2 regions of the uncultured Salinibacterium sp. genome follow, and region 1 is predicted to be linked to the other one. Evidence: predicted binding sites of a transcription regulator. Region 1 holds the regulator's gene; the other holds the start of a gene.
The links. The regulator LexA, encoded in region 1, represses DNA repair genes until DNA is damaged. The targets are predictions, from matches to a motif close to TCGAACANNTGTTCGA.

Region 1 (7,079 bases):
GAGTCCGACCGTGACGGTGACCAGTTCGATCGAGATGATCGTCATGCGCTCAAGCGCGTTGCGGGTCTCTCTACCGAGCTTGACGACGTCACCGAGGTTGAGTATCGCCAGCTGCGCATCGAGAACGTTGTGCTCATTGGCATTTACGGCCAGGGCAATCTGCGCGATGCCGAGAATTCTATTCGTGAGCTTTCGGCGCTTGCGGAGACCGCGGGCGCTGTGGTGCTCGACGGGCTCCTGCAGCGTCGTAGCCACCCCGACCCGAGTACTTACCTCGGCAAGGGCAAAGCGCGCGAGCTAAAGGACGTCGTAGCGGCGACGGGAGCCGATACGGTCATCGCCGACACGGAGCTTGCGCCAAGCCAACGACGAGCACTCGAAGACGTGGTGGGGGTCAAGGTCATTGACCGCACGGCCGTCATCCTTGATATTTTCAGCCAACACGCCACGAGCCGTGAGGGTAAGGCGCAAGTCGAACTCGCGCAGCTTGAGTATTTGCTCCCGCGGCTGCGCGGTTGGGGCGAGTCGATGTCCCGTCAGGCCGGTGGTCAGGTCGGTGGCGCAGGCGCCGGTATGGGTAGCCGCGGACCGGGTGAGACGAAGATTGAACTCGACCGTCGCCGTATCCACACTCGCATGGCTCGCTTGCGCAAGCAGATCAAGGGATTTGCCCCGGCCCGCGAGGCAAAACGAGCCAATCGTGACCGCTTCGAGGTGCCAAGTGTTGCGATCGCTGGATACACGAACGCCGGCAAATCGAGTCTGCTCAACCGCATGACCAAGGCTGGTGTTCTTGTAGAGAACGCGCTCTTTGCCACCCTTGACGCCACAGTGCGAAAGTCAACGACCGCTGACGGGCGCTTGTTCACCCTCAGCGACACTGTGGGCTTCGTGCGTAACCTCCCGCATCAGCTGGTGGAAGCATTCCGCTCCACTCTGGAAGAAGTGGGTCAGGCTGACGTCATCGTTCACGTGGTGGATGCTTCGCATCCAGACCCCGGGGCGCAGCTTGGCACGGTGCGCGACGTCATTGGCGAATTGGGTGCCCGCGGAATTCCAGAGATTGTTGTCTTCAACAAGAGCGATCTTGCGGATGACGACCAGCGACTGGTGATTCGTGGACTTGAGCCGACGGGAATCTTTGTTTCCGCGCGTTCCGGTGAAGGGATCGACGAGCTCAACGCACGCATCGCGGAGCTGTTGCCCGCGCCCGAAATCGAGGTAACTCTGCTCGTGCCTTACGACCGTGGAGAGGTTATTTCTCGATTGCACGTTCAGGGCCGAGTGATCTCGACGGATTATCGCGAGGATGGCACGCTCGTAACGGCGCTCGTTCACCCTGCTCGGGTTCCGGAGATCGAAGAGTTCGTTTCGATTCAGGTCTAGCTCGAGTGTCGGTGTGGCCCTGTTTTCGCTGGGCCACACCGGAGACCTCGCACGCCTGAGAGGTGTCGGCTTAGAGCGCGCGCAGTACCGTGACGACTTTGCCGAGCACCTGAGCGTAATCGCCGAGAATGGGCTCGAAATTCGAGTTGCGGGGGAGTAACCACGTGTGTCCGTCGCGCTGGCGGAACACTTTGACTGTCGCTTCGTCATCGAGCATCGCGGCAACGATGTCGCCGTTTTCAGCGGTCTGCTGTTGACGCACGACTACCCAGTCACCATCGCAGATGGCGGCGTCGATCATGGAGTCTCCTACAACTTTCAGCATGAAGAGTTCGCCCTTGCCCACAAGTTGGCGGGGGAGGGGGAATACCTCTTCGACGTGTTGTTCAGCGGTGATCGGAATTCCGGCAGCAATTCGACCGACGAGCGGAACCATCGCCGCATCGCCCATTGAGGGGCTAATTGTGCTGGATTCGTCAACCGCGCTGGGTACGTCGATCAGTACTTCGATCGCGCGCGGGCGATTGGGGTCTCGGCGCACGTAACCACTCAACTCAAGTTGATTGAGCTGATGCGTCACGCTCGAGAGCGATGACAGTCCCACGGCGTCGCCGATTTCGCGCATGCTCGGCGGGTACCCCTGAGTGGCAACTGAGCGTTGAATCATTTCGAGGATCGCCTGTTGTTTGGCGCTCAGGCTGGTTCGCCGCCGTGTTCCGCGCTCTAAAGCGTCGTCTTGGGGGGCTGTTGCGTCAGTCACGAGTCCTCTTTTTCTGCCAGCGACGATTCCAATGTCAGTGGCTCATTCGAAACTGTATCCGCAGGAGAGGCTAAAACCAAACATTTGTTCGAGTTTCTCAAACAAATGTCAGTGGCTTCTTCGAAAATGTACTTGATATTCGAACTATTCGAATGTATGTTCGGAACACAGCTTCGCACCCGGCTCTCCCGGCCGAGAGTCGGGTGCGATAACCCTTAGAGGAGTGAATAGATGTCTACTGCAGCGATTGCGCCCAACTCGGTTGTCCGTGCTGGTCAGTCCGCACCACGTCTTCGCCTCACTACGCGTGGTCGCGTCGTCTTGATGACGCTCGCGGCCACGCCCCTGGTTGTTGCTGCGCTCGTCATTTCGCTTAATGGCGGTGGCGCGGCAGCAACTCTCGAAGGTAACGAAAGCGCATTTACCTACGTAGATGTCGCGGCCGGTCAGTCTCTGTGGAACATCGCAGAGCAGCACGCGCCGGGGCAAGACCCCCGCGAGGTAGTCGCGCAGCTCGTTGAGATCAACCAGTTGCCGTCTGCAGATATCTTTGCGGGCCAAGAGCTCGCGATCCCCGCCAGTTTCTCTCACTAGTTCGGCCGTCACGAGGCATGTGGACTCGGGCGCGGGCATGTTTACCGCGGGAGAACACTGGGGCTTCGTTCCTCTAGCATTGATGAGTGACCTCGCTTTCCGATCTCCCTATTCGTGACGACCTTCGCGGTCTGACTCCGTACGGTGCGCCGACCGATCCTGTGCGCATCCAACTCAACGTGAACGAAAACACGCATCCGATCCCGGAAGCAGTCGCAACCGACATCGTGATGGCTCTTGCCGGCGCGGTAATGAATGCGAATCGCTACCCCGATCGTGAATTCACTGAACTCCGCGAATCTCTTGCTGGCTATTTGGGGCACGGCCTCACGCCTGCGCACATCTGGGCCGCCAATGGGTCAAACGAAGTTCTTCAACAAACGATGCAGGCTTTCGGTGGCCCTGGGCGCCGTGTTCTTGGCTTCCCGCCCACCTATTCGATGCATTCGATCATCGCGTCGGGAACCGGCACCGAGTGGGTTACTGCCCCTCGTGACCCTGCGTATGACATCACTCCCGAGAGCGTTGTCGCGGCAATTGCCGAACACACACCAGACATCGTGTTCCTGTGCTCGCCGAACAACCCCACCGGAACGCCGGTGCGCAACGATACGATCGAAGCTGCATATAACGCGACGGACGGCATCGTGCTCGTGGACGAGGCCTATGCCGAGTTCTCTGACCGAGAATCAGCTCTTTCGCTGCTCGAGGGCCGCCCGCGACTCATCGTTTCTCGCACCATGAGTAAGGCCTTTGCATTCGCGGGAGCGCGTGTGGGCTATCTCGCTGCGGATCCTGCCATCGCCGATGCGCTTCGGCTTGTTCGGCTGCCGTATCACTTGTCCGCTCTCACTCAAGCGGCGGCTGTAGCCGCGCTTGCCCACGCGGGGGAGATGCTGGCGATGGTTGAGGAGATCAAGATTCAACGCGATCGGATGACCGCGGGTCTCGAGGAGCTCGGCTTTAGTCCCGTGCCGAGCGAAGCCAACTTTGTTCTCTTCGGCGGCGTCGAAGACCCGCAGGCGCTCTTCCACAAGTTGCTCATTCAAGACATTCTGATCAGGGATGTCGGCATCCCGCATCACTTGCGCGTGACGGCGGGCACCGCGGAAGAAACCACTGCATTTCTCGATGCGATGGCAGACCTTCAAGCGCTCGGTAGGGTTGAGTAATGACTTCAGATCGCACCGCGACGATTAAGCGCGAAACTAGCGAGTCGAGTATCGAACTTTCGATCAACCTCGACGGCACCGGAGCCTCAACGATTGAGACTTCCGTTCCTTTCTATGACCACATGTTGACGGCGTTCTCCAAGCACTCGCTGATCGACCTCACGGTCAAAGCGAGCGGTGACACCCATATTGATGTCCACCACACGGTCGAGGACATCGGCATCGCTCTCGGGCTTGCGATCAAGCAGGCTCTTGGCTCCAAGGCGGGAATCTCCCGCTACGGTGATGCGCTCGTCCCCTTGGACGAGGCACTCGTCCGCGCTGTTGTCGACGTATCGGGGCGTCCTTATCTCGTGCACACCGGGGAACCGGCCGGTTTTGAGATGCACCTCATCGGTGGTCACTTCACCGGGTCAATGGTTCGTCACGTGTTTGAGGCGATTAGCTACAACGCGGGCATCACCGTTCACGTGACGGTGCTCGGCGGCAGAGATCCGCACCACATTGCTGAGGCGGAGTTCAAGGCTTTCGCTCGTGCTATGCGTGCTGCTGTCGAGCCGGATGCCCGAGTCACCGGAATCCCGTCCACGAAGGGTGCGCTTTAGAGTGGCTTCTCCTTCGGTAGTCATCCTCGATTACGGTTCTGGCAATGTTCATTCAGCGGCGAAAGCACTTGAGGTGGCTGGAGCGAATGTTCGCTTGAGTTCCGATCGTTCTGTCGCAGAAGCGGCCGATGGACTTCTCGTCCCTGGCGTTGGCGCCTTTGCTGCCGTGATGTCGGCTCTCGAATCGGTTCGTGGCGGTGCCATTATTGAGAAACGTCTTACGGGCAGTCGTCCCGTTATGGGCATCTGTGTAGGAATGCAGGTTCTGTTTGCCTCGGGCGACGAACACGGAATTCAGACCGATGGCCTCAACGAGTGGCCGGGAGTTGTAGAAAAGTTACCCGCGCCGATTTTGCCGCACATGGGGTGGAACACTGTCGAAACTCCCGACGACACCACCCTTTTCGATTCGGTTCGCGATGAACGTTTTTATTTCGTTCATTCTTATGCCGCACAGCAGTGGACGCTTGACGTTCAGCCGCCTTTTCCGCAGCCGAAACTAACGTGGGCTGACCATGGTGGGCGTTTCTTGGCAGCGGTCGAAAATGGTCCACTGACTGCTACTCAATTTCACCCGGAGAAGTCGGGCGAAGCCGGAATCAAGCTTCTGGGCAACTGGTTGAAGACACTCTGATTTTGCGCCTGTTCGTCGTGCACTAGTATCGGATGCTTGTGCGCGGCGTTCCGCGATCAGGTCTTTAGAGAGCGTATCTATGAGCGAGTTCAACAAAACCCCCGGTCTTACCCTGCTGCCGGCAGTGGATGTAGCAGACGGCAAGGCTGTGCGTCTTACGCAGGGCGAAGCAGGCACCGAGAAGAGCTACGGCGATCCTTGTGCCGCTGCTCACGACTGGGTCGATCAGGGCGCTGAGTGGATTCATCTCGTTGATCTTGATGCTGCTTTTGGTCGTGGCAACAACCACGCCATGATCAAGAAGGTCATCAAGTCGACGCCGAAGCGTGTCAACATCGAGCTGTCGGGCGGCATCCGCGACGACGAGTCGCTCGAAGCAGCACTTGCTACGGGAGCTAAGCGCATCAACCTCGGCACCGCTGCCTTGGAGAACCCCGAGTGGGCTGCCCACGTCATCGCCGAATATGGCGAGGCTATTGCCGTAGGTCTTGACGTGCGGGGCACGACGCTCGCTGCGCGCGGTTGGACCCAAGAGGGTGGCGACCTCTGGACGGTGCTTGACCGTCTTGAGTCCGCCGGTTGCTGCCGCTACGTCGTCACCGACGTCACGAAAGACGGCACGCTTCAGGGCCCGAACATCGAACTTCTTCGCCAGGTTATGGATCGCACTCACCGCCCGGTTATTGCCTCGGGTGGAGTGTCGAGCTTGGACGACTTGATCGAGCTGCGCGAACTTGTTCCTCAGGGCCTCGAAGGCGCGATCGTCGGCAAAGCCCTCTACGCCAAAGCGTTCACGCTTGCCGAGGCGCTCGACGTTTCTTCGCACTAAGACTTCGACTGGCTGAACCCGCCACTCGCACACCACACAGGCACTCGCTGACAACACGGGAGCAGGCACGATATGGGCGCAGAACAGCACGCATCACAATCGAACGCAGCAGACTCGGCGGGGGTGCCGTGGGCGGGGCGCTCGTTTGAGCCGAACCCGGCTCCGGATGATGATGGGCGTGCGCCCGAAGAGCTTATGGCGGCGATCACTCGCTTCCACGCCGGCAATGCCACCGAGTCCGAAGTTGTCGACCAGGTGCGCACTTCGCGCCTCCTCATCCCGCTGCTCGCGAAGGCGGGGGAGACCGGCACCTCCGCCGATGGCCTCACGGTCGACAAGACTCAAGAGCTATCGATTGTCACCGTCACCGGGCCCGATGGTCGCGCTGTGCTCCCGGTATTCAGTTCCGTCGACGCGATGAAGGCGTGGAACCCGGATGCTCGGCCGGTGCCTGCCGCAGGCACCCGGGTCGCGCTGGCGGCCGCGAGCGAAAATACTGACCTCGTGATCATTGACCCGCTCAGCGACAGTGAGTTCATCATCCGACGCCCTGCAGTGTGGGCAATCGCGCAGTCCGCGCAGTGGACCCCGAGTTTTTTGCGTACGGATGTACGGGATGAGTTTGCGGCATCCGCTCGCGATGAAGAAGACGTCGTAGAGATTCAGCTCCTCGCGGGTGACCCTGGAGCTCGCTTGCACGGTCCTGAGTTGGTAGTGCAGATTGCTATGCGTGAGGGGCTCGATCGCGAGACCCTTGACGCGATTATGGATCGTCTACGCACGAATTGGAGTTCGTCGGAACTCATTGCGCAATCCGTTGACTCGCTTGCGATCCAAGTCGTGCGGGCGCCTGCCGCCGAGTAGCTGGGTTACAGAAGGCAATCAGCGGCAAGCGAATGAACCCGCCAGTCGCTGATCGCTCAACCCTCTCGGCTAGTTGACGGGACCGGTGTACTTTTCGCCGGGGCCTTGGCCGGGAGCATCCGGGAACGTCGATGCTTCGCGGAAGGCGAGCTGTACGGAGCGCAGGCCATCGCGCAGAGGGCGAGCGTGATGGTTGCCGATCTCGGGTGCCGCTGCTGTCACAAATCCGGCGAGG
Region 2 (7,079 bases), on a different contig from region 1:
CAAGTAGCTCTTGCGCGCGCTGAATGGTTCGCACGTCGCCGCGAACAATCTGTTCCCGGCCCTGTCGTTGTTTCGTTACCAAGCCCGCTGTGTGCAGAATGGCGACGTGCTTTTGAACCGCCGCAAAACTCATCTCGTACTTGAGCGCGAGCTGCGAGACAGAAACACCCTCGCTGAATACGCGAGTGACGATGTCGCGTCGCGTGGCATCCGCAAGCGCCCGAAACATCGCATCGACTTGAGCATCCGAAAGTTCATCTACAACCATTTGGTTGTAGATTACTGGTCGCGCTGAACACGCGCAACAACCTATTTCGTCGAGTGATCCGACGCCTAAAGCCTGCGCAGGGTGAGAATCTGTTCGGCGCGTCCGAATGGCCCCTCGCCGTCATGCAGCACCGTCGAGGTGAGACCGACCCCGTCGCTGCCGAAGCTCACCGAGTTCTCGAGGCCTAACCACTCACCGACCGGCAGTCGATACAGGTGGATCTGAAGGTCGACGTTGGGAAAGGCATAGCCGCCATCTCCCGGCTTCACGCGCGTAGCAATGCCGTTGCTAGCGTCAACGAGCCCCATGAGCCGCGCGAAGTCAGAGATTGGCTCAGCCGAGAGCAGCGGCAGTGGAGTGCGCAACCACACGCGGCCCCGTCCCGCTGCGTGATGCGGAAGCGCACGGGCCTCAATCGAGCGGATGTAACCGCCTGGCCACTCCACGAGATCGACGGGGTCGCCGGCCTGATCGGGGCCGGGCATCCGCCGGTCTTCAACGCCCGCAACCGCACCGGTATCGGAGGTGTGCAACCGCCACGCAGTTGCCCGCACGGCCACCCGCCCGCCCGCACTCAGCTCCGCCTGAATGAGCTCAATGGTGCGCCCCGGTCGCAGCATCGACACCTCGATGTCGAACTCTCCATCGGGAATGAGCCCCAAGATCTCGTAACTAATGCGAGCGATTCGTAAATCAGGGCGGGCCTCGAACGCCTCAAGCGCATGGGCCATGATCCCTGCAACAGGAGCCATGTGTTGCTCGCGTGGATTCCACGCACCCTGTGCGTGGATCGTCGACTCGAAACGACAATCACTATGGCGGAGATAATACGACGGCGCAGTTGACATCACTGCACCAGCCTAATCAGCATCGCTCTCAAGCTCAGCGGAATTAGTGGGAACGCAGTTTTTCAATCAGCTCGCTCTTCTTCAATGAAGAGTATCCGTGCAAGTCGAGTTCTCGAGCCCGCTCCTTGAGATCCTTGACAGTCCACTCTTCGTAAGAAGCAGACTCTCCACCCCGTCGTCCGATCTCAGAACGCCCCGTGTGTGCGGCGGCATTAGAAATGCGGGCAGCCTTCTCCTTCGACGCGCCACTACTGCGAAGCTCTTCATAGAGCTCCGGATCTTTGAGTCGTGAATTGTTAGTTGATGGCATCAGCGATTCTCCTCACTTCAGGCTTCGCGGCTATATCGAGCGCCGCACCTCTGTCAAGCCTAAATAGCGAGACACAGGCGAGCCGAAACTGTACGGAACCCCGAAGCTAACAGTGAGGAACCGCCCAGACGCCGAGCGAAGCAGAAGCGGATCGACACAGAAGCGGATCGACACAGAGGCGGCTCGACACAGAGGCGGCTCAAAACAGCATCGGCTGGGGCATTGCGCGGGCGGCTAGCTCTGGCGGCATCTCTTCTGCAATCAGCGAATGACCGAGCTGCGCCGGGTTGCCCCTCAACCCAGAATGCACGCGTGGCTGCGCGCGAGAACCAACAATGCCCGTGGCCGGGTCAAGCTTGGTGCGCTGCAAACCGTGGCGACGGATGATCGGCTGCAGTTTGGCCGCTAACCATTTTCTATACTCCTTCGGAGCGTAGTTTCCTCGGGAATACAGTGAGCGGTATTGTGCGAGCAATTCAGGGTGCGCACCTTCCAGCCACGTGAAATACCATTCCTTTGTTCCGGGCTTGAGATGCAGTGCAGAGTAGACAATGGACGTGCCGCCCGCTTCTTTGACCTGCGCAACAGCGCGCTCAAGATGATCCTGCGTGTCAGTCAAGAACGGAAGAATCGGCATCAAGAAGACGGCGCAATCCAGACCAGCATTTCGCACCGCGGTGACCGTAGCCAATCTCGCTTTCGCCGTAGGCGTTCCAGGTTCTACGGACTGCTGCAGCTCGTCGTCGTAAATGGCAATCGACATCCCGACATCAACAGGAACGTGCGAGCTCGCCTCAGCCAATAGATCGAGATCTCGCCGCAGCAGCGTGCCCTTGGTGAGAATGGACAACGGGGTGCCTGAGCCAGCCAGAGCAGCAATGATGCCCGGCATGAGTCGATAGCGACCCTCGGCCCGCTGATATGGGTCAGTGTTAGTGCCCAGCGCTACCGGGTGTCTCCCCCAGCGTGGTTTGCTGAGCTCGCGAGCGAGCACTTCGGCCACATTGACTTTCACGATAATTTGCGTGTCGAAGTCTTTGCCCGCATCGAGATCGAGAAATTCATGCGTCGGTCGGGCAAAGCAATAGGTGCACTGGTGCAGGCAACCGCGCATCGGATTAATTGTCCAACCGAATGGCATATCGCTCGCTGTCGGCACCTTATTGAGAGCACTCTTGGCGAGCACCTCATAGAAAGTCACTCCGTCAAACTCTGGCGTGCGAACGGTGCGCACCAGATTGTTGAGCTTGGCAAGCCCCGGCAACGCATCGGGCGCTTCGCTGCTGACTTGTTGGCCACTCCATCGCATGATGATTATTCGAACATATGTTCTAATAAGTAGCAAGGCCAGGTTGACCCGACAACACCGGCGACCTTTGCACGACTCCGCGTTGCCGAGCTTCGCAACAACGCGAGCGCTGCTAACGTCATAGGAGTGTTCTCTAAAGTGACAGTTCCTACGACCCTGCAGACTCGCGAAGGCGAAATGACTCTTCGCTACTCCGAACTCGGAGACATCGACACGATCCTGCAATTGCTTGCTGATGACCCCGTCAGCGCCTTACGCGGAGATACCGCGCGCCCTGAAGACCGTCCCGCCTACGAAAAAGCCTTCCACGCCATCGCCACGACTCCCGCGAATGCGCTTCTCGTGGTTGTCGCAGCATCCGGCGAGGTCGTTGCAACTATGCAACTCACGGCAATCCCCGGAATGGCCCGGCGAGGATCTCACCGACTGCAAGTGGAAGCGGTGCGAGTTGCCGCAAGCAAACGCTCAAGTGGCATTGGCGGCGCGATGATGCGCTGGGTAATCGACACTGCAGCACCCACGCTTGGTGCGTCCCTCATCCAGCTCACGTCTGATGAGGCACGAACGGATGCCCACCGTTTCTACACCAAGCTTGGATTCGAAGCCTCCCACATCGGCTTCAAGTACTCCGTCGAACTCTAAGCGCCCGCTTTCAACCGCCGCCGCAGCGCCTACTAAATTAGCGGCGGTAACTCGCGCCAGCGTGCTCGGCGGGCAAGCGATCACCTCGACCGTGCAACTTCTGCCGCAGGGTTCCCTTCACATATTCTTCGGGATATGACCCGCGTGCCCGCAGCACCGGGATCACGTGCTCGACGACGTCCTCGAAGGTTCCCGGCGTAATCGCGTAGGCCAGATTGAAGCCGTCAACATCAGTCTCCGCCACCCACGACTCCAACTCATCCGCAATCTCTTCACCGGAGCCCACGATGAAGGGACCGAGGCCACCGATCGCGCCGAGCCGAGCAATGTCTCTCACTTTCCACTCACTGCCGTCGCTATTGGCCTGTTGAAAGTTGGCGACGGTTGACTGAATAGCGTTGCTCTTGACGTTACCGATCGGTTCATCAAGGTCATATTGCGCGAGATCGATGCCCATCCAGCCCGACATGAAGACGAGCGCCCCCTCTTCGCTCGCGTAGCTCAGGTAGTCGGCGTACTTGGCGTGAGCTTTTTCTGTGGTCTCGTCGGTGATGATGGTGAGAAGCGTATAGATACGGGCGGAGTATCGATCACGCCCGGCAGCCTCCAGAGCATCACGGATGCGGCTCACCGTTGCTTTGAGCCCCGCTTTCGTCGAAGCAGCAACAAAGATTGCTTCGGCGTTGCCCGCGGCGAACTGGATACCTCTCGGTGATGCTCCAGCCTGATAGATCACTGGCGTTCGCTGCACCGACGGTTCTGACAAGTGGATGCCAGGGACCGAAAAATGCTTGCCGCTGTGCTCGATGTTGTGCACTTTCTTCGGATCGGTGAACACGCCAGACTTGCGGTCACGGATCACCGCGTCGTCTTCCCACGACCCCTCCCACAGCTTGTAGAGCACCTCAAGGCACTCGTCAGCGTGGTCATAGCGATCGTCGTGCTCAAGCTGATCGTCATTACCCATATTCCGCGCCGCCGAGGGCAAGTACCCGGTCACGACGTTCCAGCCGATACGGCCCTTCGTGAGGTGATCGAGCGTCGACATACGCCGCGCGAAGGGATACGGATGCTCATAGGCCGTGCCGGCCGTGATGCCGAAACCGAGATGTTCCGTGACATGCGCCATGGCAGAAACGAGCAACAAAGGATCGTTGACTGGCACTTGAGCTCCATGGCGGATCGCGGCTTCATTCGACCCCGCGTACACGTCGTAGGTGCCGAGGACATCCGCAATGAAAATGCCGTCAAAGGTTCCTTTTTCGAGCAATTGGGCAAGCTCAGTCCAGTAATCGAGATCCTTGTATCGCCAGGACTGGTCATCAGGATGACGCCACATTCCCGACGATTGGTGGGCGACGCAGTTCATGTCAAAGGCGTTGAAACGGATTTGTCTAGGCATGACCCCATCGTGCGCCGATAACCGCTAACCCGCATCTGCGAGTGAAACAAAGGCGCAACACTAGGTCATATATCGACATATGCTCGCTTCGAATCGAGAGTGTGTGCACGCTAGTCCACATCCCCGAGTCATTGGATGGACGAATGCAGATAACAGCCACCACCACGAGAACAAGCGATTCTCCCGCACCTAATGCAGAGGGCGCCGACATCGCGCTGAGCGCAGCGGAGTTTGCGGCCGCCTTCCGCCAGCACCCGGGCGGAGTCGCCATCGTTACCGCTGACTCTGCGCTGGGACCAATCGCGCTAACCGTGACATCGATAGTGTCCGTGAGCGCAGATCCGCCGCTATTTGCATTCTCGATCGGCCACAAGGCATCGACTGCCGCGGGTATTCGCCATGCGAGCTCGTACGTCGTGCACTTTCTCGGGAGCGAACAACTTCACCTCGCGAAACTATGCGCAACCAGCGGGGTCGATCGCTTTGCAGATCTCACACAGTGGTCACGACTTCCCACCGGTGAACCTTACTTTCCCGCAGCGCCCGTAAAGATTCGAGGTCAGCGGATCAACCAACTCGATACAGGCTCAGCATCGCTCATTGTGGTGCTAGCCCAGGAAGCCCAGATTCAGGATGAGTATAAGAGCGCTCCTCCGCTGGTTTACCACGACAGGGAATGGCACGCGCTGACTGAGCACTCCCAACTCGTGCAGACCTGACTACAGTCTCGACGTCGCTGTGACAACTGACGACTCATCGTCGCCCCAACTCTCGACGAGCGTTATGCGCCCGCGAGACTCCTTGATTGCGAGCACAAGAGCGATAATCGCGGTCGATATCCCCACGACGCCCAAAGGGTTCGCGATACCGATGGCAATCCCGAGTGCAGGTTCGTTCGGACCGCTCACGATAGTTTGTAGGCCAGCCGCAGTGGTATCGGGGATCGTCAGCCCTAAAAGAAACGCGCAGACTCCCGACGACACCACCATCGCGTGCGTGACCGGTCGCGTTGAAAAGCCTCGGCGCCCGGTTCGACGAATCGCGGCACCAACAAGAGTAAGAAGAACGGCAAATACAACACCCAACGTCGTCGCGTAGACAATCGTGAGATCGCCACCGATGCCAAAGAGATGCCTGCCGAAAGCCACCCACGCCGCTACGGCAAGGCCCGCGACCATCACCGAGGATCCGACATGGCCGGAGCGTGGCTGACCGGGCGTCTCTCGAACACGAATAGCGCTATACGTCACCAGAATCCCCCACTCGCACTACTTTGAGAATCCATCGTACCGATGCGAGCGCTGTGGGCCTGCCTGTCCGGCTGACAAACACACCCACAGCGCGCGGGGCTAGGACGCGTCTCGGTGAGCGACGCATTCTTGAGACATCGTGCCCAGCCCGCTGATTGTGCTTCGCACAACTTCACCCGCTCGCAAGTAACGGGGTGGCTGCTGGCCGAAGCCCACCCCGGGAGGAGTACCGGTGAAAATGAGATCACCGGGCAGCAAGTCGACAATGGACGACAATTCACTCACGAGTCTGGGCACCGAGAACACCATGTCTTTCATCGATGCGCTCTGCACAATCGCGTCATCAATCCAACAGTCCAGAGTGACATCAGACTGCTGCAAGAAAGTCGCGGTGTCCACGAAGACAGGCCCGAGCGGGGCGAACCCCGCGAAGGATTTTCCGAGCGAGAACTGCGGCGGTACGCCGCGCATTTGAACGTCGCGCGCCGAGTAGTCCTGGCCAATACAGAAGCCTGCAATCGCGCCGAGTCCGTCAGTTTCAGCGATGTTCCGTCCACCATGCCCGACAACTGCGACGAGCTCGACTTCCCAATCGACGTTGTCGCTCGGCAGCTTAAGCGGTTCAAAGGGGCCAGCGATCGACGACGCGAACTTTGTAAAGACCATCGGATGTTCCGGAACTGTAAAGCCAGACTCTGCAGCATGGTCTACGTAGTTAAGCCCTACCGCAAAAATCTGCCGTGGGGCCCGCGCAAGCGCACCCCACTGGGCAGAGCGCAGTTCGGACTCCAGACGGTCCCCCGCGGCAACATCCGTGCTCCACTGCATAAAACTCGACCAGTCACGGTAGAGCTCGTCGACAACGGTCGAGAATCGGCCAACGCTAGCTCTCTCAACATCGACAATCGTGCCGTCGATAAGTAGCGATGCGCGTCCCTCAATAACTGCGAGACGCATTGCTACTTCGCGGGAAGAGCGACGATCGCATCGAGCTCAACATCAAAACCGCGAAGATTAGCCTGGATCGTCGTGCGCGCGGGCAACGGCGCG

Region 2: a site for LexA is predicted at 2,745-2,760, ahead of AACZ26_RS12690 (Rv2578c family radical SAM protein). Genes of this name have one in related genera too.

Annotation. Positions count from the first base shown of each region.
Region 1 covers NZ_CAXBBH010000003.1:22,750-29,828, reverse strand. Annotated here, with positions in the region: gene hflX (GTPase HflX) at 1-1,386, shown strand, start outside; gene lexA (transcriptional repressor LexA) at 1,457-2,146, opposite strand; gene AACZ26_RS11390 (LysM peptidoglycan-binding domain-containing protein) at 2,378-2,740, shown strand; gene AACZ26_RS11385 (histidinol-phosphate transaminase) at 2,827-3,912, shown strand; gene hisB (imidazoleglycerol-phosphate dehydratase HisB) at 3,912-4,517, shown strand; gene hisH (imidazole glycerol phosphate synthase subunit HisH) at 4,519-5,151, shown strand; gene priA (bifunctional 1-(5-phosphoribosyl)-5-((5-phosphoribosylamino)methylideneamino)imidazole-4-carboxamide isomerase/phosphoribosylanthranilate isomerase PriA) at 5,231-5,980, shown strand; gene AACZ26_RS11365 (SseB family protein) at 6,053-6,844, shown strand; gene AACZ26_RS11360 (DUF1844 domain-containing protein) at 6,914-7,079, opposite strand, start outside.
Region 2 covers NZ_CAXBBH010000004.1:68,335-75,413, forward strand. Annotated here, with positions in the region: gene AACZ26_RS12675 (ArsR family transcriptional regulator) at 1-268, opposite strand, end outside; gene AACZ26_RS12680 (thioesterase family protein) at 334-1,116, opposite strand; gene AACZ26_RS12685 (Rho termination factor N-terminal domain-containing protein) at 1,160-1,426, opposite strand; gene AACZ26_RS12690 (Rv2578c family radical SAM protein) at 1,626-2,735, opposite strand; gene AACZ26_RS12695 (GNAT family N-acetyltransferase) at 2,913-3,377, shown strand; gene AACZ26_RS12700 (LLM class flavin-dependent oxidoreductase) at 3,415-4,779, opposite strand; gene AACZ26_RS12705 (flavin reductase family protein) at 4,923-5,498, shown strand; gene AACZ26_RS12710 (hypothetical protein) at 5,499-6,029, opposite strand; gene AACZ26_RS12715 (fumarylacetoacetate hydrolase family protein) at 6,129-6,986, opposite strand; gene AACZ26_RS12720 (RidA family protein) at 6,989-7,079, opposite strand, start outside.